Regions from separate parts of the Dissulfurimicrobium hydrothermale genome, predicted to be linked through region 2. Evidence: riboswitches for the same ligand, from Rfam matches in the RefSeq annotation. Region 2 holds a riboswitch; each other region holds the start of a gene.
The links. Region 2 has a riboswitch for cobalamin ahead of LGS26_RS05520 (cobaltochelatase subunit CobN). Riboswitches for the same ligand answer to the same signal wherever they lie in the genome.
Positions count from the first base shown of each region.

Region 1: another riboswitch for cobalamin. It lies ahead of LGS26_RS06100 (sirohydrochlorin cobaltochelatase); the one in region 2 lies ahead of LGS26_RS05520 (cobaltochelatase subunit CobN).
Region 3: another riboswitch for cobalamin. It lies ahead of LGS26_RS07910 (TonB-dependent receptor plug domain-containing protein); the one in region 2 lies ahead of LGS26_RS05520 (cobaltochelatase subunit CobN).
Region 4: another riboswitch for cobalamin. It lies ahead of metE (5-methyltetrahydropteroyltriglutamate--homocysteine S-methyltransferase); the one in region 2 lies ahead of LGS26_RS05520 (cobaltochelatase subunit CobN).

Region 1 is NZ_CP085041.1:1,261,253-1,267,215, forward strand. It holds gene LGS26_RS06090 (precorrin-8X methylmutase) at 1-453, opposite strand, end outside; gene LGS26_RS06095 (cobyrinate a,c-diamide synthase) at 443-1,873, opposite strand; gene LGS26_RS06100 (sirohydrochlorin cobaltochelatase) at 1,885-2,877, opposite strand; cobalamin riboswitch at 3,049-3,244, opposite strand; gene LGS26_RS06105 (sensor histidine kinase) at 3,380-4,774, shown strand; gene radA (DNA repair protein RadA) at 4,771-5,963, shown strand, end outside.
Region 2 is NZ_CP085041.1:1,145,330-1,151,292, reverse strand. It holds gene LGS26_RS05520 (cobaltochelatase subunit CobN) at 1-1,858, opposite strand, end outside; cobalamin riboswitch at 2,011-2,189, opposite strand; gene LGS26_RS05515 (YidH family protein) at 2,298-2,693, opposite strand; gene acs (acetate--CoA ligase) at 2,714-4,702, opposite strand; gene queF (preQ(1) synthase) at 4,825-5,184, opposite strand; gene LGS26_RS05500 (divergent polysaccharide deacetylase family protein) at 5,227-5,963, opposite strand, start outside.
Region 3 is NZ_CP085041.1:1,650,751-1,656,713, reverse strand. It holds gene LGS26_RS09745 (cobaltochelatase subunit CobN) at 1-423, shown strand, start outside; gene LGS26_RS07920 (ATP-binding protein) at 420-1,439, shown strand; gene LGS26_RS07915 (VWA domain-containing protein) at 1,436-3,325, shown strand; cobalamin riboswitch at 3,400-3,585, shown strand; gene LGS26_RS07910 (TonB-dependent receptor plug domain-containing protein) at 3,613-5,613, shown strand; gene LGS26_RS07905 (ABC transporter substrate-binding protein) at 5,739-5,963, shown strand, end outside.
Region 4 is NZ_CP085041.1:495,517-501,479, forward strand. It holds gene pyk (pyruvate kinase) at 1-212, shown strand, start outside; gene fba (class II fructose-bisphosphate aldolase) at 278-1,342, shown strand; gene rpe (ribulose-phosphate 3-epimerase) at 1,344-2,003, shown strand; cobalamin riboswitch at 2,122-2,267, shown strand; partial or broken gene metE (5-methyltetrahydropteroyltriglutamate--homocysteine S-methyltransferase) at 2,499-4,778, shown strand; gene LGS26_RS02355 (sigma-54 interaction domain-containing protein) at 4,775-5,963, shown strand, end outside.

The DNA of each region.
Region 1 (5,963 bases), 120 kb from region 2:
GTCTATATATTTGACGGCGCTTAAAAGTGCGGTCGGGGCGTTTCCTATGGCGATTATACCAATATCGTTTTGATCTATTCCGATCTCTATGGCCGCATCGGCCCTTGTACGACCCTCTTCCTGTGCCTTCTTCGCGGCACCAGGATCCGCGATCAAACACATGACCCTGCCGCCGAACCTTGAAAGCCTTGTCTTGTCTATACCTGCGGCAACCATGTTTACATCGGTCAGCACGTCTTTTCCCGCCCTTACAGCCTCGATTCCGGCCTGAATGGCCTTTGGATGAAATTTCATCTGGGAGGCGATCGAGACGTCACCAGTGGCATGAACCACCCGTATAACTACGGAGAGCTCATCCTGGTTAAACGGTGTCTGTCCGAGTTCCTCCCTTATTATCCTGAAACTCTCTTCTTCGATCTCGTCTGGCCTTGAAAACCTCAGCTCAAATTCCATGGCCTCCTGCTCCCTTTGAAAACTCGATGAACCTCCTGACCGCCCACGGTGTGTTGCCGAAATGGATGTGTATGTAGCTGCCCAGCGTATTTTTGATTAGATAGCCACTGAACCTCCCGTCTGCAAGCCGGAATGTACGATCGACCTCAGGCGGCATCTCTTCTATGGTCGAATAGTGGAACTCATGGCCTTTGAGCCTGGGGATGCCATGCTGTGCAAAGGCGGTCCGCAAACCCTTGTACATAGCCGCAAATGGTCCAGAGACAGGTTCTATCTCCCTGTATCCGAGTGCTGACAAGCGGTAGTTCATCTTGGCTCTGACCGGATATATGCCGACCATTGGATAGAATTTTTGGTCAAGGCCTTCTATACCCTGGGTAAGGTACATAAAACCGCCGCATTCGGCATAAACGACCCCGCCTCTAATCGACCAGTCCCTGATCGAATTGAGCATCTCATGGTTTTCAGAGAGCCGTTCAGCATAGAGTTCAGGATAGCCGCCGCCAAGATATATAGCATCTATACCATCAGGGATGGCTGTATCTGAAAGTGGACTGAATTCTGTTATCCTCGCCCCCATTTTTCGGAACAGATCGAGATTGTCTTCATAATAGAAACAGAATGCCTCATCTCTTGCAATTCCTATGGTTATTTCATGCCCTTGGGTGTATCCGTCATTGTTGTTCTTAGGACCGTCTCCGCCTGTCTCGGAAATAGTACAGTCCAGATTCAAAGGCTCTTTGATTTTAACTGGTTTTATCTGGAGGTCCATAAGTCTTTCTAGATCAATGAAATCGGACACCGCACAGGAAAGCCTTTCTACAGCCTTTTTATCGAGCGGGGCGTCGTTTGCCATAAATAGCCCGAGGTGGCGGCTTGGTATCTCAAACCATTGATCCCTTGGGAGATATCCTAGAAATAGATCAGAGTTGCAATGCCTTACGATGGCGTTTTTCAATAGATCAAGGTGTCTCCGGCTCCCGACTCTGTTAAGAATTATTCCCTGGACAAGATCTGGGTCGATTACCTCAAAGCCCTTTATAATAGCGGCGACCGTTTCTGCCATTGAACGTACGTCAATGACCAGGATAACCGGTAATCCAAGGCATCTTGCGAGAGATGCACTGCTCGAGACCCCGCCGTCAAAAAGACCCATAACCCCCTCGACTACGGCTATATCCGCCCCTTTTGCATGGTCAAAGAAGGTCTCTTTTACAAAATTTTCCCCGCACATCCATATATCCAGGTTCCTTGACATCCTTCCTGTCACCATGTGGTGCAGGGTGGGGTCTATGAAGTCGGGCCCGCATTTAAAGGGTTGGACATCGAGACCCTTTGACTTAAGGGCCGCCATGATGCCAAGTGCCACGGTGGTTTTACCTACTCCGCTTTGGGTGCCGGCGATGAGGAACGTCTTCATAGAGACATTATTCACTTCTCTCCGCATATCTCTATACCACTGTCTTTAGCGGCATCTTTTATATGTCTTACAAAGATGTCTGCAAATGCATCGTTTTCACTAAGACCGTGGATGTCTGCGACCACCTTTATTCCAGCTGACTCAAGCCGCCGTTTCCACGAAGTATTAGCGTCGCCTGCCATATCATTTCGTGCATGGTCACCAGCCACTTCCATGAATGGTTTGAGCAGCACCTTTCTTATCTTTTCAGCCTTAAGTTTGTCCATGACTTGATCAAAAGATGGAAAGCCTTCTACTGTACCTATGAAGATCTTGGCATCCGGGTACATGGAGCGCATGACGTCTTGGAGTTCTGCATAGGCTCCTGACGAATAATATTTGTTTCCATGTCCCATATAGACAAGGGCCGCCTTTTTTCTTTGGGCCTCTCGGACATCTTCCGCTACAGCCCTTGCCGCTTCCTTAATATCGTCTATATACGGATGGACATCGCCGTTTGCGCCAAGTGCGGGTCTGCCTATAGCCAGCCTTTCAAACGGCATATTTTTGGTTTTAAGGGTTTTTATGGCCTCAAGCCCCTTGACATAAGAGACAAGGTCGTCGTACTCCTCGCCGTTATATATGTGTAGCGACTGAACTATTATATTAGAATAGCCTTTGTCTTGAAGGTCGGCTATGGTCGCCAACGGGCCTTTGACGCTGAAGATATCGGGCGGCAACGACTTGTTTGCTGCCTTAAAGTCCTTATCGTGTATCCTCTTGTGCCATATCTTGCGGATCATGTTTGATGTAAATGCGACCTTGACCGGTACGCCGGGGCAGGCATCTTCGACCCGTTTTTTGATATTCATGATGCCGGTAAGTGCCTCAGGATAGCTGGTTCCAAAGGCGGCAAGCACGATAGCGGCGTTTTCTCCTTTTGTCTCTTTTGCAGAGACGCTCACGGATTGCAATCCCAAAGATATTAAAAGCGTTATTATTAACCATGCTGATTCTTTGATCATTTTTTACCTCCTTAAGATCTAGTAGATTTTTTACATAAAACAAAAATCCCGAATCAAACGCCTTGGTTGATAGGCAGTTGGATTCGGGACAGCCCTTTTTATCCGCTTAAATCCTTAAAATTTATCGTTTCAGCCCAAATGGGCGGCCGTTGCTCTTTTTGCCGCGAAGAGCGCGGTTTCTTAAGACAGGCAGGTCTTCTGACTAACGGATCTTCCTAGCGGCTGCAAGTCTTCCCAGGCGATTATTATCTTGCCCAGTGACTCGTTGCAGTTGCAGCCTTAGTCCCCGATCACAGCGGCGGGCCCGTTCCTGATTTGCACAGGATTCCCTATTAAGCCTTACGACACCTGGTTTAGATTTTGGATGTAAATTATTTGCCTTAAAGGGGCTTGTCAAGATAGCGTTTATTTGCAAGGAAGACTTCGCACGCTTTTGATGGATTTTGTGTTATGGTAAATAAAAAGTAAATAAAAAATTAGATAAACCGCACAACCGGTAAAGATGCCAGAAACGATAAAAACAAGCCGCAGCCCGACTGGTTTTTCTGTGCCCTATCAAATTGTCGCATTTAGTATCTTGATGTTGTTTTCGATTGTCGTCGTAATAAGCGGCATAGGCACATATAAGATATCCATCGATGGGGCAAGGAACCTTATGGAGAAGCGGGCGGTGGACATAGCGGTGAACATTGGCATCACGCTAGACCGATTCGGCTTCAAAGAGGAGTTCTTCGAAGAGTTGATCCGCTCAGAGAGATGGAGAGATCTGGCCTTTTTAAGTTTGTATGATCAGGAAGGCACGATCATCCTACATTCAAATCCAAAACTCCTTGGTAGGGAACAGAAAGACGAATATATAGAGAAGGTTATAAGAGATGAATCTCCGCTCATACATTTTTCAACCCTTGCTACAGGCGAAGAGGTCTTTATTTTGGACTTCCCATTGCAGCTACACAAGAGGTTTCTGCGCGTATATCATTCATCTAGATTTAAAAGGGGCATGAAAAAGGATATGGATCAGGAAAAGACAGAAAAGGTATTTTGTCTCAGGGTGGCTATTCATCCATATCCTGCAAATGGGATCGTAAGGAAGGCGAATTTTCAGATAATCCTGGTAGGATTCTCGCTTGTGATACTTTGGGTGCTTGCCATTTTTTTCTTCCTTGCCTGGCGGCGCGGAGAGAGATTCAGGGCGCGGCTTCGAGAGCAGGAGAGGCTTGTGGCCCTGGGGGAGATGGCGGCGGTTCTTGCGCACGAAATCAGGAATCCATTGAGCAGTATAAAGGGGTTTGCCCAATATCATCTTGAACAGGGCGACCTATCGCCGGTCTTAAAGGAGGATATGGGTATTATCGTCGGGGAATCGGAGAGACTCGAGCGTCTTACATTCGATCTCCTGGCCTATGCCAGACCTGCTATGCCGCATGAAGAAGAATTTGATCTTGAAAAATTCTGTAAAGAGCTTGTAAGGGGTCTGGTCGTACCTTCCGACAGAATCAGCATTGTTTTAGACTGCAAGCAGGCAAAGATACGCCTGGATAAGGCTAAGCTTACACAGATAGGGATAAATCTACTTCAAAACGCGGTTGATGCTGTGCATGAGCATGGCGGCGAGGTCGGAGTCGCCATGCGATATGGTGAAGGAAGGTTTGTTATGGATGTCTGGGACAGCGGCCCAGGTCTTCCGGGGGAAGTAAGACAGCACCTGTTCGAGCCGTTTGTTACTACAAAGGCTAGAGGTACCGGGCTCGGCCTTGCCATTGTCAAGCGTCTGACAGAATCCCTTGGCGGTTCAGTAACCATTAAAGATCGAGGTCCTGTAGGGCCTACTGGAGAGGGTGGCGGTACGTTGGCAGAGGTCATTATACCGATTCCTGAGCAGGAGGAAGAATCTTGAGTAAAGAGAAGATGAAGCGGATATATATTTGTCAGTCTTGTAACTATCGATCATTTAAATGGCTTGGTCGATGCCCTGACTGTGGCGTATGGAATTCATTCACAGAAGAGATTGAAACCTGCGCAAGCGGGATATCCCTTAATGCTGGCGGTTGTCCTGAGCGTATGTCAGAGATTGCGACGCGAGCCGAAGGATGCCGCATAATCACCGGCATAAAGGAGCTGGACAGGGTCTTGGGTGGAGGGCTAGTTCCTGGTTCGGTTGTCTTGCTCGGCGGTGAGCCGGGGATCGGAAAATCCACGCTCCTCCTCCAGTTCCTTGGTCATATTTCTGGTCTCGGCAATAAGGTTTTATATATAAGCGGCGAAGAGTCGCCTGAACAGATAAGGATGAGAGCGGAGAGGCTCGGCATCGAGATGGGCGGGAAGGAAGATTTTTGGTTGGCTGGTGAGGTGATGCTCGAACGCATAGAGAGATATGTATCTGAACTGTCACCCATGTTTTTGGCGGTAGATTCCATCCAGACCGTGATTTGTGAGGATTTGGAATCGGCCGCAGGGAGCATCTCACAGATTAGGGAATCGGCTGCAAGGCTCATCCGCATGTCGAAACCGAGGGGGTTGAGCGTATTTCTGATAGGTCATGTCACAAAGGAAGGTGTCATTGCTGGTCCGAGGGTCCTTGAACATCTAGTGGATACCGTACTCTATTTTGAAGGGGAAAGGGGCCACGCCTTCAGGATATTGAGGACCGTAAAGAATCGCTATGGCCCGACCCACGAGATCGGAGTGTTCGAAATGACCGGCGCAGGTCTTAGAGAGATAGTGAATCCTTCAGAGATATTCCTTACCAGCAGATCGGAGGCCGTAGCCGGTTCGGTTGTGACGGTTTGTCTTGAAGGTACAAGACCAATGCTCGTTGAGATACAGGCCTTGGTGAGTCGGTCTTATCTTGCCAATCCCAGACGGACATCTACGGGTTTTGATGCAAATCGCCTTGCCATGCTTGTAGCTGTAGGCGAACGGCATCTGGGGACTGTGCTCTATGACAAGGATATCTTTATTAATGTGGCAGGCGGTCTCAGGATAATTGAACCAGCCGCCGACCTCGCGGTCCTGATGGCCATTGTTTCGAGCCTTAAGGGGATCCCGATCCCTGGAGGAACAGCTTTGTTCGGCGAAGTCGGGCT
Region 2 (5,963 bases):
TTGAATACTCGGCATAGAGACCGCCTTGCCTGAACGGCGGGACCGCATGGTCTATTATCACAGCCCGCCCCCTGCGCTTGGCCTGGATGCCTTCACCCACGTCATCAACTATATATGGATAGATATTTGGGATATCGCCTATCAGCACCTCCGGTGAGCAGCTGGCCGAGAGGCCGGCATTCTTCCCAGGCAGCCACTCATGTGTACCATGAGTGCCGAGGCTTATCATGGCATCAGGCCTCAAGACCTTTTGAAGCCAGAGATAAAAAGCCACGTATTGATGGTGCGGATAGACAATCGTGCTGTGATAGAGCTTGTCGGGATCATCGCTGAACCCCCTTACAGGCTGCGGCGCAATGGTCAGATTGCCCAGACGGATGCATGGGATGATAAACCGCCCGTCGCGGGTCATTATCTTTGAATCCTCAGGCCTCCCCCAATCCTTTTCGACCTTCTTTAAGAATCCCTGGTCAATTCCCTTTATCCACCTCTTATATTGCCTCATGTCGATCGCGACATAATCATTGCTGGCCATAAATCTGTCAAGCTCGCCTGGGGCCCACGAACCTATATTCCTCCCAACCTTTACAAGAAGGTCCTTGATCTCGTCCTCGCTTACATCCTTCGGGATCATATATCCTTCAGCTCTCAGACGGTTAACAATGACCTTGATGCTCCTCGCCACATTGAGGTAGCTTGCCCCTATATTCTGTTTGCCTTGGACATGGTTATAATAAATCAGGACGATTCTTTTATCCCTATTCGGTTTTTCTTTAAGCGCATGCCATCTTGCCACCCGCCTTGCAAGTATATCTATCTCATCCTTGATCGGGACATATATCGGACCCTCGTTGCTCATATCTTCTTTCGCCCCGACAACAGTAGGTTCTACAAGGCCAGAGAGCTCCGGCATGGAGAACTGCATGGTGATCTCGCTGGCGGCCATGCCCTGCGACGACTTCATCCATTCGTCCCTCGATGTGTAAAAAAGATATTGGGGATTGAAAACGGGGCAATTCGCCTTCTCAAGTACCTTCAAAAGTCTAGGGGAAAGGAGAGAGCTGAATCTGAATACAAAACTCGTGATGGAACCAAGGGCGTCATTTAAGGGCGGTTCAGAGATCAAACGGTCTATCTCGGATGGCCCGTCCTTTGGGGAATAGAGGAGTGTCAGCGTATTTATACCATTGGCCTCATATGCCCTTATAAGGGCGTCAAGCGGCCCTTTCCTTGAATCAACGGTAAAAGTTGGAAATACGACCACTAGTGACCAGAGACCTTTGTCATTGAAATGGCCTGTTTTTTTATACCAGTTCACATATTCGCCGACGTCAGCGAAAAAGGCATGGGCATCGGGGTGATAAAAACCCCCTTCGGGCGGCACGACCGGCGCTGGCGGAGAGACATGAACGCCTAAATCGGTCTTCGCAAGATATAGAATGAGCCCTCGGATATTTTCTTCACTCGTATAATCGAAGTATCTCCTGACCGTCTCGTCGAATATGACACCCTGACCTTTCAACTCCCTTGATCTGCCTGGCGAACGGACGGCATATATCTTAGCCATTGGATTTATTAAATTTTTATGCGAGGTCAACCAATCGGTAAGTCCCCCCTGCATAGCATCCAAGACAGCTACATCCATAGACGAAAGCACAGCCGAGGCCCTTGGGGCATCGAGATCCTTTTCAGTTAAGACCAAGACCTTAAGTCCAGGAAGATCAATGGACGATAACGCTTTCCGACAGGTATAGACGTCAGAATCCCCGACAAAAAAGACCATCAGCCCTTGGGCCGAGGCGGTTTTCGGGATAAAAAATGAAAAAATAGTTATGACAGTAAAAATCCAGCAATACATCAGACACCTTCTCTTAATAGAATAGAGCTCCAAATAAAGAACCGGATCAACACCTTAAGAAAACAGGTGCATGGATCCGGAATAGCCCTTTTATCCGCTTAAATCCTACAGCTACCGAACAGGACAGCAACCGCCCCACTCCTTGCCTCGAAAGGGCAGCTATCAAACAGGCAGGTCTTCTGACTTTCGGATCCATCTACCGGCCGCGCCTTCCCAGCCTAAGCCAGTGGCATTACTACGACCTCCGTCCCCGATCACAGCGGCGGGCCCGTCCCTGATTCTCACAGGGTTCCCCATTAAGCCTCGCGGCGCCTGTTGTCTTGTTTAATTTTAATATAAAACTCTATTTGCCCTCAGAAAGGTTGTCAAGCATATAAATCGCTCAAGAATCGACTGCGGCGGATTGTTTGGCTTTTGCACCTTCCATCCCGACAAACAATCAACCAAGCAGACGTATGAGATAGAATACGACAAACAAAGAAATCATCAAAAGTATGAGGGCCACCATGATATCAAGCAATATCGACGGTTTGAATGTATCTTGATCTATCTGGCGCTTGATCTGATAGTGCCTGACGACGGCAAATATACCCAGGAGCCCGCCTATGGCTATAGTGCCTGCCCCGAGATATAGGGGTATGTCAGACTGAAAGGTCGCAGCCTCAGGATGGGTCTCGGAAAGCAGTCTTGTCAGAAGGGAAAGCTTTGCCACCAGAAAACCAAAGGCCATGATGGCGATGGCAGTCCTTATCCAGGCGAGAAACGTCCTTTCATTTGCAAGATGTGTCCTTCTCGGCGCATTTGCATCATGGCCTTTGCCCATTACTTTGATCATGCCTCCGCAATATCAGCGTTTCAGCGTGTCTTAAACAGCTCTTCCTTGCCCTTTATAAGCCAGTCTATCACAGCTGGATCCGCCAAGGTAGAGGTATCTCCAAAGTCTCCTGTATCGCCTGCAGCAATCTTTCTGAGTATCCTGCGCATGATCTTGCCGCTCCTGGTCTTCGGCAACCCCTCCACAAACTGTATCACCTCAGGGTTTGCAATGGGTCCTATCTCCTTCCTGACATGGTCTTTCAATTCCTTTCTCAAGGCCTCTGTCCCTGCAATACCGGCCTTCAGGATTACATAGGCATATATTGCCTGCCCCTTTATCTCATGCGGCATCCCTACGACCGCCGCCTCGGCCACAGCAGGATGGGCCACAAGGGCCGACTCTATCTCCGCAGTGCCGAGCCTGTGACCCGAGACGTTGATTACGTCATCGATACGCCCCATGATCCAGAAATACCCATCTTCATCAAGGCGCGCGCCGTCGCCTGATTCATACATACCAGGAAAGTGGTCAAAATACTGGGTCTTAAAACGACCAGGGTCCCCATATACACCCCTCAACATCCCAGGCCACGGACGCTTTATGACAAGGTTGCCGCCTTCGTTTACATTGGCAGGTGTACCATCACCTCTTACAATCATGGCTTCAATACCTGGAAGAGGAAAGGTTGCGGAACCCGGCTTTAAAGGCGTTGCATAAGGGATAGGCGAGATGAGTATGCCGCCCGTCTCCGTCTGCCACCACGTATCTACGATTGGCATCCGGCCTTGCCCGACATTTTCATGATACCACATCCAGGCCTCAGGATTGATTGGTTCACCCACGGATCCGAGCAATCTCAAGCTGGAAAGGTCGTGTCGCTTGACCCACTTTACATCCTCTCGCATGAGCATACGTATGACAGTGGGCGCAGTATAAAATATATTGACCTTGAACTTTTCAACCACACGCCAAAAGCGGTCAGGTCTCGGCCAGCTCGGCATACCCTCAAACATAAGAGATGTACCGCCCAAAGCCAAGGGTCCGTAAAGGATGTACGAGTGACCTGTAATCCAGCCTACATCCGCGGTGCACCAATAGACATCGTCGTCTCTGAGATCGAAGACCCATTTGGTCGTACTGGCCACATAGGTAAGGTAACCTCCAGTAGTGTGAACAACCCCTTTCGGCCTACCAGTGCTGCCGCTGGTGTAGAGTATAAAGAACATGTCTTCTGAATCCATCGAAACCGGCTCACAGGAATCGGATATATCCTCGGCCCCTATCTCTTCATGCCACCATCTGTCGCGCCCACTCTTCATCGTGACGTCGCAGCCAGTCCTTCTCACCACTAGGCAATGTCGCACAAATGGACAACATTGAAACTGGTCGAGCGCCTCATCCACGCGGTCTTTAAGCGGTATAATCCTGCCGTTCCTGAAAACACCGTCAGAGGTTATAACCACCTCGGCCTGACAATCCTTGACACGGCTCATGAAACTTGCAGCACTAAAGCCTGCAAAGACCACGCTATGCGCCGCACCGATACGCGCACACGCTAACATAGCTATTGCGGTCTCCGGGATCATCGGCATATATATCGCCACCCTGTCTCCCTTCTTGACCCCCATCTTTTTTAACACATTGGCAAAACGGCACACCTCGCGGTGGAGCATCTGGTATGTATAGACCTTGACATCATCTTCGGGTTCACCTTGCCAGATAATCGCAGCTTTGTTGCGTCTGCCGTCAATGAGATGGCGATCCAAACAATTATAAGAGACATTCAACTTACCGCCCAAAAACCACTTAATCTCGGGTTTGAAAAAATCATATTCAAGTACCTTATCCCATTTCTTGTCCCAGCGGACGAATTCCTCTGCCTTTTGCGCCCAAAATCCCTCGAGATCCTCCATTGAATATCTGTAAATTGCCTCATAATCCTTAAAACTGTTGATCCAGGCATCCTGTCTTTGATGTCTGAAGATCCTCTTTTCATGCATCAAGCTCTCTATGTCTTTCTCAGCCATGAATTCCTCCAATTAAATATTTTTTGTTAGACCACAAAAATATCCAGTCCTCCAGCTATTCGACAAGCCAGACCGCCTGCATCGATTTTTATCGGCAACATGGCCAACCGCATGAGGCATATCTATGTCTCAATCCTTACAACGGTATGGACGTTGCCCCTTGGATGAAAATCGGCTTCCAGTTTTAAAAAACGCGGTTTTAAAAGATCAAGGAGGTCCGAAAAGATTGCATTCGCCGCCTCCTCATGGGAGATATACCTGTCCCTGAAACTGTTGAGATAGAGCTTCAGGGACTTGAGCTCCACTATGAAATCATTCGGTATGTATTGTATTTTGATGGTCGCAAAGTCAGGGTAGCCCGAACGCGGACAAAGGCAGGTGAATTCCGGAAAACTTATCTCAATTATATAATCCCGCTCAGGGCATGGATTCGGCCACGGCTCAAGTGTCGCCTCCATCACCGCCTTTTCGCCGTATTTCATGGAAGTCCTTTAAATCAAAATAGTCATTGCAACCGCAATAGATCAATCAGTACGTACAAGGGCATGTATCGGCGCCAATTTCACTTCCTTTTTCAGCATCGGTAGCTCCTCGCAGAGCACCTTTTTTGTATTGGGAAGCGGGTGCCCTATTACGATAACGCCTCTGCCATGTTTTGCAAGCCGCACAGCCTTGTTAAGTTCCATTTTTATGAGTAAAGGGTCTTGATTATGGTCAAGAAAAACCGATCTAGCCGCGGATGGCACGCCCATCTCGCGGGCCACAGAATAGGCTACTGACTTATTGTTCGTCTTACTGTCCACAAAAAAAAGACCACGCCTTTTTATCTCCGGCATAATGACCTCCATAGCCTGTCTATCGGCGGTGAATCTGGAACCCATGTGATTATTGACCCCTATCGCCTCAGGTACAGCATCCAGGTCTTTTTTGAGCATCATGAGCATGACGTCAGGCGACATGTCGACCTTGAGCGCCCCTGGTCCAGGATCTATATGTGGGTCCAATGGTTCGAGCGGAAGGTGGACGAGAACATCCCTTCCCATTTGAGAGGCCTTTTTGGCCAGCCTTGCCGTATGCGGTGCCAACGGCAGAAAGGCGAACGAAATGGGGGCATCGAGCGACAAAAGGGCATCGTCTATAGCTAGATTATAACCCATATCGTCAATCAGAATAGCGATCTCGGGCCTTTCCTTTTGAGGCAAAGGGTGCCGGGCCTCTCTTCCTCTTGTCTTGGCAAGCGGCCCAGGCTTCGCAGGCGGGA
Region 3 (5,963 bases), 510 kb from region 2:
CTCAATCCGAAGTGGATTGAGGGGATGAAGAGGCATGGATACAAGGGCGCTGGCGATATCTCGCAAAGGGTGGGGAGGGTCTATGGATGGGAGGCGACCACTCAAGAGGTGGATGACTGGATATTCGATGAGATAGCCCGCACCTTCATGATGGATGAGGAGAACAGAAGATTCTTTGAAGAGAACAATCCATGGGCGCTGGAGGAGATGGCAAGGAGACTGATGGAGGTGGCTCAGCGGGGCCTGTGGGACCCTGCGCCAGATGTCAAGGAGGCCCTGACCCAGTTGTATGTGGAGATAGAGGGGTGGATCGAGGAACGGATGGGTGATATTAAGGGCGATTTTCAGGGAGGCGGCATAGATATTGTCACTAAGGAAGAGGTGGAGGCATGGAAGAAAAAGATGGAGGAGGTCCTTAAATGATATTCCCGTTTACTGCGATAGTCGGCCAGGATGAGATGAAGACCGGATTGATATTGAACGTGATAAACCCATCGATAGGCGGGTTGTTGATAATGGGCGAGAAGGGGACCGCCAAAAGCACGGCAGTGAGGGCGCTTGCCGAACTCCTCCCTGAGATCGATGTGGTGAAAGGGTGTCCTTTTAACTGCGATCCGGACGGTCTTCTTTGCAGCGGGTGCAGGGAGATATTGGAGAGCGAAGGCAGTCTTGAACGTGAAAGAAAGAAGATGGAGGTCGTCGAGCTCCCGCTCGGTATCACGGAAGACAGGCTGATAGGCACGCTCGATATCGAACACGCCATCAAAAAAGGCGAAAAGAGATTTGAGCCCGGGATACTTGCCGCTGCAAACAGGAATTTCTTATACGTCGATGAGGTGAATCTCCTTGAAGACCATATTGTGGATCTGTTGCTGGACTCGGCGGCCATGGGGGTAAATACGGTCGAAAGGGAGGGGGTGTCCTTTACGCATCCTGCAAGGTTTATTCTTGTAGGAACGATGAACCCTGAGGAAGGTGACCTAAGGCCGCAGCTCCTGGACAGGTTCGGCCTGTGCGTGCAGGTTGGATCGATCCAGGACAAGGCGAAGAGGGTAGAGATACTCAGACGAAGGGCCGCCTTTGATGCCGATCCAGAGGCATTTGCAGCTGTTTGGCAGCCCGAACAGGATGGGCTTTCAAAGGGGATCATGGCGGCAAAGGGGAGGCTCGGCCGTATCATACCTCCTGATGCTGCACTTGAAAGAATCGTAGGCGTCACCACCTCGCTTGAGCTCGATGGCCACAGGGCCGATATCGTGATGATGAAGGCGGCAATGGCCCTGGCCGCCTTCAGGGGCAGGGTGTCCATAAGCGATGATGACATCAGGGATGTGGCCCAGCTCGCCCTGAGCCACAGAATGAAGAGGCTTCCATTTGAAGAGATGGGGGTAGGTATGGAAAGGCTTGAGACAGCGCTTACCGGGGTTCTGCGGGCATGACATTCAGTGACTTTGTCGGGCATGACGATGCGAAACTTGCGTTGATCTTAAATGCCATAGATCCTAATTGTGGGGGTGTTTTGTTCGCTGGTGAAAAGGGGAGCGGCAAGTCAACGCTCTCAAGGCTTTTTAAAGAGATACTGCCTGAAGCCTTCCCTTTTATAGACCTCCCGCTCAATATCACGGAAGACGCCCTTATGGGGGGCGTAAATATTGAAGATACGATAAAGACAGGCAGGAGGGTCTTTCAGCCTGGTGTCCTGGGCCGCGCCGATGGTGGCGTTGTCTATATTGATGACGTCAATCTGCTCTCACCCGATATAGCCTCGCTTGTCCTCGAGGCCATGGGCCGCGGAGAAAACATCGTTGAGCGGGAAGGGATTGCATTGAGACATCCCTCACGGTTTATCCTGGTTGCAAGCATGAACCAGGAGGAAGGGGTGCTTTCGCCCCATCTGCTCGACCGTTTCGGTATGATGGTCTTGTGGGAAGGGTTAAAAGAAGGGCCGCAGAGGATAGAGGTTATTAAAAAGGCGGCGCCCGATGTCTTTGGCCGGTCTTTGAGCAGGGAGGACCGATGCCTGAGGGATAAGATCCGTTCCTGTCGTTCTGTTCTGAAAGATACGGTCATCCCGGCTGAGACAAGGGATTATATCGCGCAATTGTGCATTGAAAACAATATCCCCGGATCGAGGGGCGACATATATCTCATGTATGCCGCACGGGCCCATGCCGCCTATTGCGGCCGCAAAGAAGTGACGAGGGATGACGTGGACGCCGTCGCCCCTCTTGTGCTTGCGCACAGGAAAAGGGTATCCCAGCAACAGCAACAGCAGCAGATGGAGCAGCAGACGGAACAACAGGAGGGGCGTCAGGAACACGGGGAACAGACAGGGTCTGACGGGCAGGAGAAACAGCATGGGTCTCAATCGAGCGGTAAACACCGTGAGCCTGATGGGTCCCGCCCCGATCAGGCCGGAATGGACGGGCCGGATGACGGCGGCCGCCAACAGATGGAATCAAACCCCAAAGAAGAGGTCTTTGAGACCGGCGGGCTGTTTAAGACAAAAAGGATAATACTCAGAAAGGACCGGGTAAACCGGTCTGTATCCGGCAGAAGGACAAAGACAGGGTCAAGGGACAAGAGCGGCAGGTATGTAAAGAGCGTCCAGAGAAAGAAGGATGATATAGCCATCGATGCAACGCTCCGGGCCGCGGCCCCTCATCAAAAGGCAAGGGGCAGGACAGAGGTGATCCTGATTCGCGACGATGACCTGAGATTCAAGCAGAGGGAGAAAAAGATGGGTCACCTCGTAGTCTTTGTTGTGGACGGGTCGGGCTCAATGGGCGCCAGGAGAAGGATGGTGGAGACCAAAGGGGCTGTCCAGTCCCTGCTCATGGACTGTTATCAGAAAAGAGACAGGGTCTCCATGATAGTCTTTAGAAAAGACAGGGCCGAGGTCATACTGCCGCCTACATCAAGCGTTGAAAACGCCTCAAGGAGACTGAGGGAAATCCCTGTCGGCGGCAAGACCCCTTTGGCGGCGGGGCTTTTGGAGGCCTACAGACTTATCAAACGGGCAACGGTCAAATCGCCTGAAATGAGGGCTATCGGCGTGCTCATAACAGACGGTAGGGCCAACCAGGGTATTTCAGGGGCCCCGATAGGTGAAGAGGTCAGAAAGATGGCCCAACTCCTCAGTGAATTGAGCTTGACAGATTACATCGTTGTGGATACAGAAGACAAGAGTGGGTTCATCAAGACCGATCTGGCCCTTCAGATAGCGTCACAGCTTGGTGCTGATTATCATACTATTGAAGGACTGAGAGCCGACTGCCTTGTTGAGATGGTACAGATGAAAAAGGTAGGAGTTTTTGGTTTTTGACCAGTTGTATACGGTTTTGAAGGGGGGTGATTGCAGGCGATTACCGCATGTTTTTTAAATCGATAAGGAATTTCTAAAAATACTATAGTTTGGATGCCAGGGAAGAGGAGTGTGATTCTCCCGCTGCCCCGCAGCCGTAAAAGGGAACGAAAGCCCGATTTAAAGCCACTGTCCTGGGTAACACCATGATGGGAAGGCGGGCGAGTAGGAAATTGACGTTGCCCTTAAGCCGGAAGACCTATCCAGACCATGAAAACTCAACAACAGACTTCTCGAGGGAGGAAGAGATGAAAAATACGCTATTTTCAGCAATAAATCTTATTTTTTCCTTGGTTCTTATCCTTTTTGCCGCTTCTGCGTCTGCAGATGAAGCGGCCATGCCATTGGGCGAGGTCGTCGTAACTGCAACAAAGATTGCGGAGCCTGAAAAAGACGTCCCTGCATCTGTCCAGGTAATCACCCAGGAAGACATAAAGAATTCTACCGCCAGGGATGCCGGAGACCTCATTGCAGAGGCTGGGATCGGCCATGTCCACAAATATCCAGGCGCACTTACAGGCAGAATTGAATTGAGAGGCCTGACAACAGATCTTATGAGTGAGCTGAAAAGCAGGGTGCTTGTCCTTATCAATGGCCATTATGCAGGCACGGTAAATCTTGCAGAGATACCTGTTGACGATATCGAAAGGATTGAGATAGTAAAAGGCCCTGCATCTGTCCTCTACGGCTCTTCTGCAATGGGTGGTGTCATCAACGTCATAACAAAAGAAGGGAGAAAAGAGGGCGTCCACGGCTCCATTGGCGGCGAGGCCGGCTCATACGACTACTGGAGACCAGAGGCGGAGCTGAGCGGAAAGAAGGGGCCCTTTGATTTTTATTTCTCCGGCAGCCGTTCGTCAGAGGATGACTATGATACCAGGAACTACGGCAGGATTAGGAATACGGCTTATAACGACGAGACGGCGTCGCTACGTCTGGGTTACAAGTTTCTCGACGGCCATCACATATCCATGGGCCTTCAGCACTGGAGGGGATGGGCCATAGGCTCTCCAGGGCCGAGATATGCCCCTGATCCTGATAATTTTGACAGGAAGGAAAGGGACGGCGTTGATGTGGAATACAAGACAAAAACGATCGACGCAGGCTATTATCACGTAACCGAAAAGGGCGAATGGCATGGGGGCATGAATTTCGGCCCCGGCAACTCAAATATCACATCGATAGATACATATACGCAGGGGGCTAATCTTCAAAAGACATTCGATCTTGGCGGTGACTTCAGGCTTGTCACAGGCGGCCAATGGGACAGGATAGAGGTTGATAGTTCGAGAAACATAGGTGCGCCTTATAGCCCGAATTCAAGATATGACAGCTATGGCGCATTTACAGAAGGCAGGCTCAGTCTGCTCAATAAAAAACTTTTGCTGAGTGCAGGGCTTCGTTATGACTATTTCGAGGACAAGATACTTTCAACAGCAGGTATAAAGGGCCTTAATCCAAGGGAGGAAACCTTGGACCATGTGACGGAAAGGGGTGGGCTGGTATATAAAGTCACAGATAGCTTCGAGCTCAAGGGAAGCATTGGCACTGCCTTCCGTGCGCCTGCGCCTGACGAGCTGGCGACAGACTATGTATCAGATTGGGGGACGCATTATATCGGGAATCCGGGTCTAAGACCTGAGAAGAGCACGACATATGACGCAGGGCTTGGGTATTCAAAAGGTCTTTTTAAGAGTGGTCTCACATTCTTTCATACGGACTTTAAAGACAAGATATTGAGCTATTACGACGGTGCGCTCAAGGCCCAGACCTTTAAAAACGTTGACGGGGCGGCCATCCAGGGCATTGAGGCCAATATCTCTTATGATGCGGGGCTGGCGGCCGGGTTAAATCTATCCATTGAGCCGTTTGCCAATATCACCTACCTCACAAGATATTCGAGCAAGGACGAGCTTGAGATCGGCAAATACGGAAAAACGCTTCTCTATACCCCCAGATGGACCGGGGCGTTCGGCGTGAAGGCCGGTCAGGAGAGGTGGGACGCCAGGCTCATTGCAAATTACACAGGGGGTGAAAAGGTGCAGGACTGGAGCCCGCCATCGTATGGAAAGGTCGTGGTAAACAAGGGTGGCTTTACCGTCGTCAGTATAAAAGGCTCCTATAGACCTATAAAACACCTTGAACTTACGGCGTCTGTGGAAAACCTCTTTGACAGGGCGTATCAATATGTCCTGAGCTATCCCATGCCTGGCAGGACTATAGCCGTCGGGGCAAGGTGGCTGTTTTGAGATGCGCCGATGAGACCCTTGCATAACTCCATGATCAGGGCATGGCTGGGCATAGGCGCCCCCCGCAATGGCGGCTGTGGAAAAGTGTCATTGCTGTCGGCGGACGCGCAGGGGTGCGGTTGATCATGTCTCTGTTGCCTCTGGCCTTGATATATTCGGCGTCCATATCGTGGGCTGCGGAAATAACCTGTCAGGACTATCTAGGCAGGGCTGTCAAGATACAGGTCCCTGTGAAACGAGCCGTAATCCTCGTAGGTCCCAGTGATTTGATCCCTGCTCTGAATATCTGGGACAAGGTCGTCGGCGTCAGCACTTATACATATGCTCATGATAATCTGCTCAAGGCCGCA
Region 4 (5,963 bases), 650 kb from region 2:
AGAAGACCCTGCGGCGGATGACCCTCTTCAGGGGTGTGTACCCGGTACCTTTTGATATCACATCCGTCAGCGCCCCGGAACAACATGCCGAGGCAGCAGCCAGGCTTGTCCGGATGGGCGCCGCAATGGAGGGGGATATCGTCATCACCGCCTGCGGCGACCTTCCCGGCAAGGGGGGCGGCACAAATTCGATGAAGATCGTCAAGGTGTAATGAGCCGTCCCGCGCCGGGCCGACACGGGACGAGGGGGAAAACAAAAAAACAAAAGGAGGATATTATGGCATTTATTTCTCTCCGGCAACTCCTGGATCATGCTGCTGAGCACGGTTATGGGGTTCCCGCTTTTAACGTCAACAACATGGAACAGGTGCGCGCCATCATGGAGGCGGCGCACGAGACCGGCAGTCCGGTAATTGTGCAGAGTTCCGCCGGGGCGCGCAGGTACGCCGGGGCTGTTTTTCTGCGGCATTTGATTCTGGCCGCCGTTGAGGAGTGGCCCCATATCCCGGTCTGTCTCCATCAGGACCACGGGGCCTCACCGGCCGTTTGTGTGCAGTCCATCCAGTCGGGATTTACCTCGGTTATGATGGACGGCTCCCTCCTGGAAGATGCGAAAACCCCATCCACCTATGAATACAATGTCGCGGTCACCAGCAAAGTCGTGGAAATGGCCCATGGGTGCGGCGTGTCTGTGGAGGGTGAACTTGGCGTGCTGGGTTCGCTTGAGACCGCCCTGGCCGGCAAGGAGGATGGTGTTGGCGCGGATGGGGTTCTCGCCAGGGAGCAGATGCTCACCGACCCGGAACAGGCAGCGGACTTTGTGAAAAAAACCAAAGTGGACGCCCTGGCCATCGCCATCGGTACCAGCCATGGGGCCTACAAGTTCTCGAGACCGCCTTCCGGCGATATCCTGGCCATTGACAGGATAAAGGAGATACATGCCAGGATACCGGATACCCACTTGGTCATGCACGGTTCTTCCAGCGTGCCCCAGGAGTGGCTGATGATCATCAACGAATATGGCGGGGATATTGGTGAGACCTACGGGGTACCGGTGGAAGAGATCCAGGAGGGCATCCGGCACGGGGTGCGCAAGGTCAATATCGACACAGACCTCCGCCTGGCGTCCACCGGTGCGGTCAGACGTCACCTGGCAGAAAATCCAAAGAATTTTGACCCAAGAAAATTCCTGCAGGCCGCCACCGAGGCCATGAAGGATATCTGCCGGCAGCGTTTCGAGGCCTTTGGCTCGGCAGGCCAGGCGGAAAAAATAAGACCGCTTGCCCTGGATGTCATGGCAGAGCGCTATGCCGCTGGCGCCCTAGACCCGGAGGTTGATTGAGATGCCGGTGCTCTCTCCTTCGCTCCTTTCGGCGGATTTCGGTTGCCTGGCCCGGGAGCTCGCCGCCCTTGAAGAGGCCGGTCTTTCCTGGGTGCACTGGGATGTGATGGATGGCATGTTTGTGCCCAATATCACCATTGGCCCGGCCGTGATTGCCAGTTGCCGGAAAGACAGCAACCTGTTTTTTGACGTGCATCTCATGGTCGAACGGCCCGGTCGGTTCATCGGGCAGTTCGTGGATGCCGGCGCCGACCTCATCTGCGTCCATGCCGAGGCGGAGACGCATCTTGAACGAACGGTCAGCGAGATAGCCAGGCTTGGGGCGCGGTCTGCCGTGGCCCTGAACCCGCACACGCCTCTAGCTATGGTGGAATACCTCCTGCCCCAGCTTTATATGGTGCTGGTCATGGGCGTCAATCCTGGTTTCGGCGGCCAGAAGTTCATCCCTTTCTGCCTTGAAAAGACCAGGCGGCTGAAGGAAATGATCATCGCCCAGGATGCGGCAACCCTGATAGAGATAGATGGCGGCGTGACCCTTGAAAATGCATCCTCTCTGTCTGCGGCCGGCGCCGACATCCTGGTTTCGGGCTCGGCATTTTTTGCCTTTCCTCCCTACCGGCAGCGTCATGAGGCCTTTATGGCCGCCGTGGCAAAACAATAGTAGAACGCGAAGGCGAATGAGCAGTGACGAGACAGTACATTATAATAAATACGTCGAGGAGCCGCGCAGCGAAGCCGACAAAGTTATAATTTGGAATTGGAATACACATGCGGGAAACGGAAGACGGTGAGAGTCCGTCGCAGACGCGCTGCTGTGATCGGGTCTGACAGCATGGCTGCATCCACTGGGAAAGCCCGGGAAGGATGGGGCCGAGCAAGAGGTGCTGTCACCAGGGGGCATGCCCTGGCCCGTAAGCCAGAAGACGCCCTGCCTGTGTTTGCCTGTTGAGGACCTCGCGCCTGGGTCCAGGAGGATAACTGATGATATGCCGCCACAGCCTTTTTTCAGGTCGATCATGGCCTGTGCTGCGTCTTGTTCTCTCCTGTTCCCTCCGCGATTTTCCTCTTCATGATCTAACAAAAAAGCATCGCCAGGCAGTTATGTTGATGTTTTAGTAGCACGTTTTTTAAAAATGTGTTAAAAAAGGAGGCAGTTATGCTGACACATAACCTGGGGTTTCCGAGAATAGGACGCAACAGGGAACTGAAATGGGCCCTTGAGGGGTTCTGGCAGGGCCGGATCTCGAAGAGACAGCTTCTGGATACCGCCAGAGAAATCCGGCTTGAGAACTGGCGAATACAGAAAGATGCAGGCATTGACCTGGTGCCGGTCGGAGATTTTTCCCTTTACGACCACATCCTGGACATGACAGCGACACTTGGTGCGGTTCCGGAACGGTTCGGATTTGAAGGCAACGAGGTTGATCTGGATACCTACTTCCGCATGGCCCGGGCAGAGGACGAATCTGGTCCTGCTGCCATGGAGATGACCAAGTGGTTTGACACCAACTACCACTACATTGTCCCTGAATTTTGGCCGGGGCAGGTCTTCCGTCTTTCGTCCTCCCGGCTGTTCCGGCAGGTGCAGGAGGCCCGCCAGTCAGGGGTGCAGCCAAAACCGGTACTCCCCGGACCCTTTACCTATATTTACCTTGGCAAGGGCATGGAACCGGGTTTTGACCGCTGGGAGCACCTGGACGAGATTGTCGGGGCATACTGCAAAGTTCTGGCAGGGCTTGGCAAGGAGTGCCAATATATCCAGATGGACGAGCCGATACTTGTCCTTGATCTTGACCGGAAGATGCTTGAACGGATGATCAACGCCTACGACCGCCTGGCAAAGGCGGCAGGTAACGCCAAGATCATGATCGCCACCTATTTCGGGGAGATCGCACATCCGGCTACAGCGATTAAGATCCCGGTCGCTGCCTTCCACCTTGATCTTGCCCAGTCCCCGGGCCAGCTCGGCGCGGTGTTGGAAAACCTGCCGGACCACACGGCCCTCTCCATGGGCGTGGTGAATGGCCGCAACATCTGGCGGGTGGACATGGACTGGGCCATCGACTTGGTGTGCCAGGCTGGCAAGGTCCTGGGCCAAGACAGGATCATGGTCGCCCCCTCCTGCTCGCTCCTGCATGTGCCGATGGATATTGCCGGAGAAAATGGTCTTGATCCTGAAATCAGAACCTGGTTGGCCTTTGCCAGGGAAAAATGTTTTGAGGTCGCGGCCATTGCTGATGCGGCTTCCGGCGGGCAGCCTGACGCTCTCATCGAAAACCGGAAAATCCTGGCGGCCCGCAGGGCATGCACGCGCAGGATGGATCCCGGTGTCAGGGACAGGCTGGCATCAATCTCCGAGCAGATGTTTACGCGTAGCTCCCCTTTCCCTGAGCGGAAAAAGGCGCAGTCCGCGCTTCTCGACCTGCCTATCCTGCCGACTACAACCATTGGTTCGTTCCCGCAGACAGGGGAAATCAGGGCCATACGCAAGAGATACCGCCAAGGTGAGGCAGACCGCGAAGAATATGTCCAAAGCATGAAAGAATACATTGAATTCGCCGTGCAGCAGCAGGAGAAGGCGGGGCTTGATGTACTGGTGCACGGCGAGCCAGAACGAAACGATATGGTGGAGTATTTCGCGACAAAGCTTGACGGGTTCTGTCTTACGGAAAATGGCTGGGTGCAGAGCTATGGTTCCCGTTGCGTGAAACCCCCGATTATCTATGGTGATGTCTCCCGGCCGCATCCCATGACCATTTTGTGGTCAACCTTTGCCCAGTCCCTTACGAAAAAACCCATGAAGGCAATGCTCACCGGGCCGGTGACCATCCTGCGCTGGAGCTTTGTCAGGGATGATCAGCCGCAGCGGGATACCTGCTTCCAACTGGCCCTTGCCATCCGGGATGAGGTATAGGACCTGGAACAGGCCGGCATGAAAATCATCCAGATCGACGAACCCGCGCTCAGGGAAGGACTGCCTCTCAGACAGAGAGACCGGCAGCAATACCTTGACTGGGCCGTGGCCGCCTTCCGGCTTGCTACCAGCGGGGTCAGGGACCAAACCCAGATTCACACCCACATGTGCTACTGCGAGTTCAACGATATCATGGACGCCATCGCCAGGATGGATGCCGATGTCATCAGCATGGAGGCAAGCCGCAGCAGGATGACGCTGCTTGATACCTTCCGTGACTTCCACTATCCAAACGATATAGGTCCGGGCATAATCGACGTCCACAGTCCGAGGGTGCCGGCCATTGACGAACTGACCGACCTCCTACGCCTTGCCCTGGAGGGTATTCCCCCGGAAAAGCTCTGGGTAAACCCTGACTGCGGCCTGAAAACCAGGACCTGGCCCGAGGTGGAGGCCATGCTCAGGAACATGGTAGCTGCGGCCAGACAATTGAGAAACGAGCTGGGGAGCCGGAAAAGGTGAGTTTGCTCTCCAATCCTCAAAAAACCAGCGAAGATGCCTTTTCGGTCGGGCCCTCCATGAGACTGCTGGTCGTCGGACCGGGAAGGCAGTGTGCAACCCTGCTTGAGACCCTTTCAAATATCCAGGGCTGCATGCTTGTTGGCCTTCTGGATATTGACGCCGACCCGTCAAGCCTTGAACTGGCCAGGAGGCTTGATATTTCCCTCTGGAACGAATGCGCTCAGCTCAGGCGCTTACCACCGCCCGACATCGTACTCTTTGTTGATCAGGGACAGAAAGACTGCCTTGCCACATTTGGCTCTGAAGGGACGACCATCCTGCATGGCACCGCTGTCCGGTTGGTCCAGCTTCTTGTCAGGGAGTGCCAGCGTATCTGGGATTTTGAAACAAAATACAAGGTCACCAAGAGGGAGTATGATCTCTATATCCAGCAGGGAGGGCCTATTATCGGCAAGTCACGGCAGATCGAAATGGTCAGGGAGATGATCGCCCAGGTGGCGCCGACGCCCACCACCGTGCTGCTGCTCGGAGAGACCGGCACCGGCAAGGACCTGGTGGCCAGGAGTATCCACCAGGCCAGTCATCTGCAGGACCAGCCGTTCATCACAGTAAACTGCACCGCCCTCACCTCCACCCTGATTGAAAGCGAGCTCTTCGGCTATGTGAAAGGCGCCTTTACCGGCGCTGAAAAAGACTGCAAGGGGTTGTTGGAAGAGGCCCACAACGGGACCGTCTTTCTGGATGAGATCGGCGACATGAAGATGGAACTGCAGGCCAAGATGCTCCGGTTTCTGCAGACAGGAGAGATCAGGCCGGTCGGCTCGTCGCTCACAAAGAGGGTAAAAGTGCGCGTGATTGCCGCCACCAACAGGAACCTGGAAGAGGCCATCAAGCAGGGCGATTTCCGGCAGGATCTCTTTTACCGGCTCAATACCTTCACCATCGTCCTTCCCAGCCTCCGCCACAGGACCGAGGACATCCCCTACCTCGCCTACCAATTCCTCACCAAGGCGGAACACAGGCTCAACAAAAAGATTAATGGGATCTCGGATGAGGCCCTGGAAGTGCTCATGAATTATGACTGGCCGGGCAATGTGCGGGAGCTTGAAAACGTTATCGAACGGGCGGTTATTGTCTGTACAGACGGGATTATCAACCCCGGACACCTGGCGATTCCCATCCCCC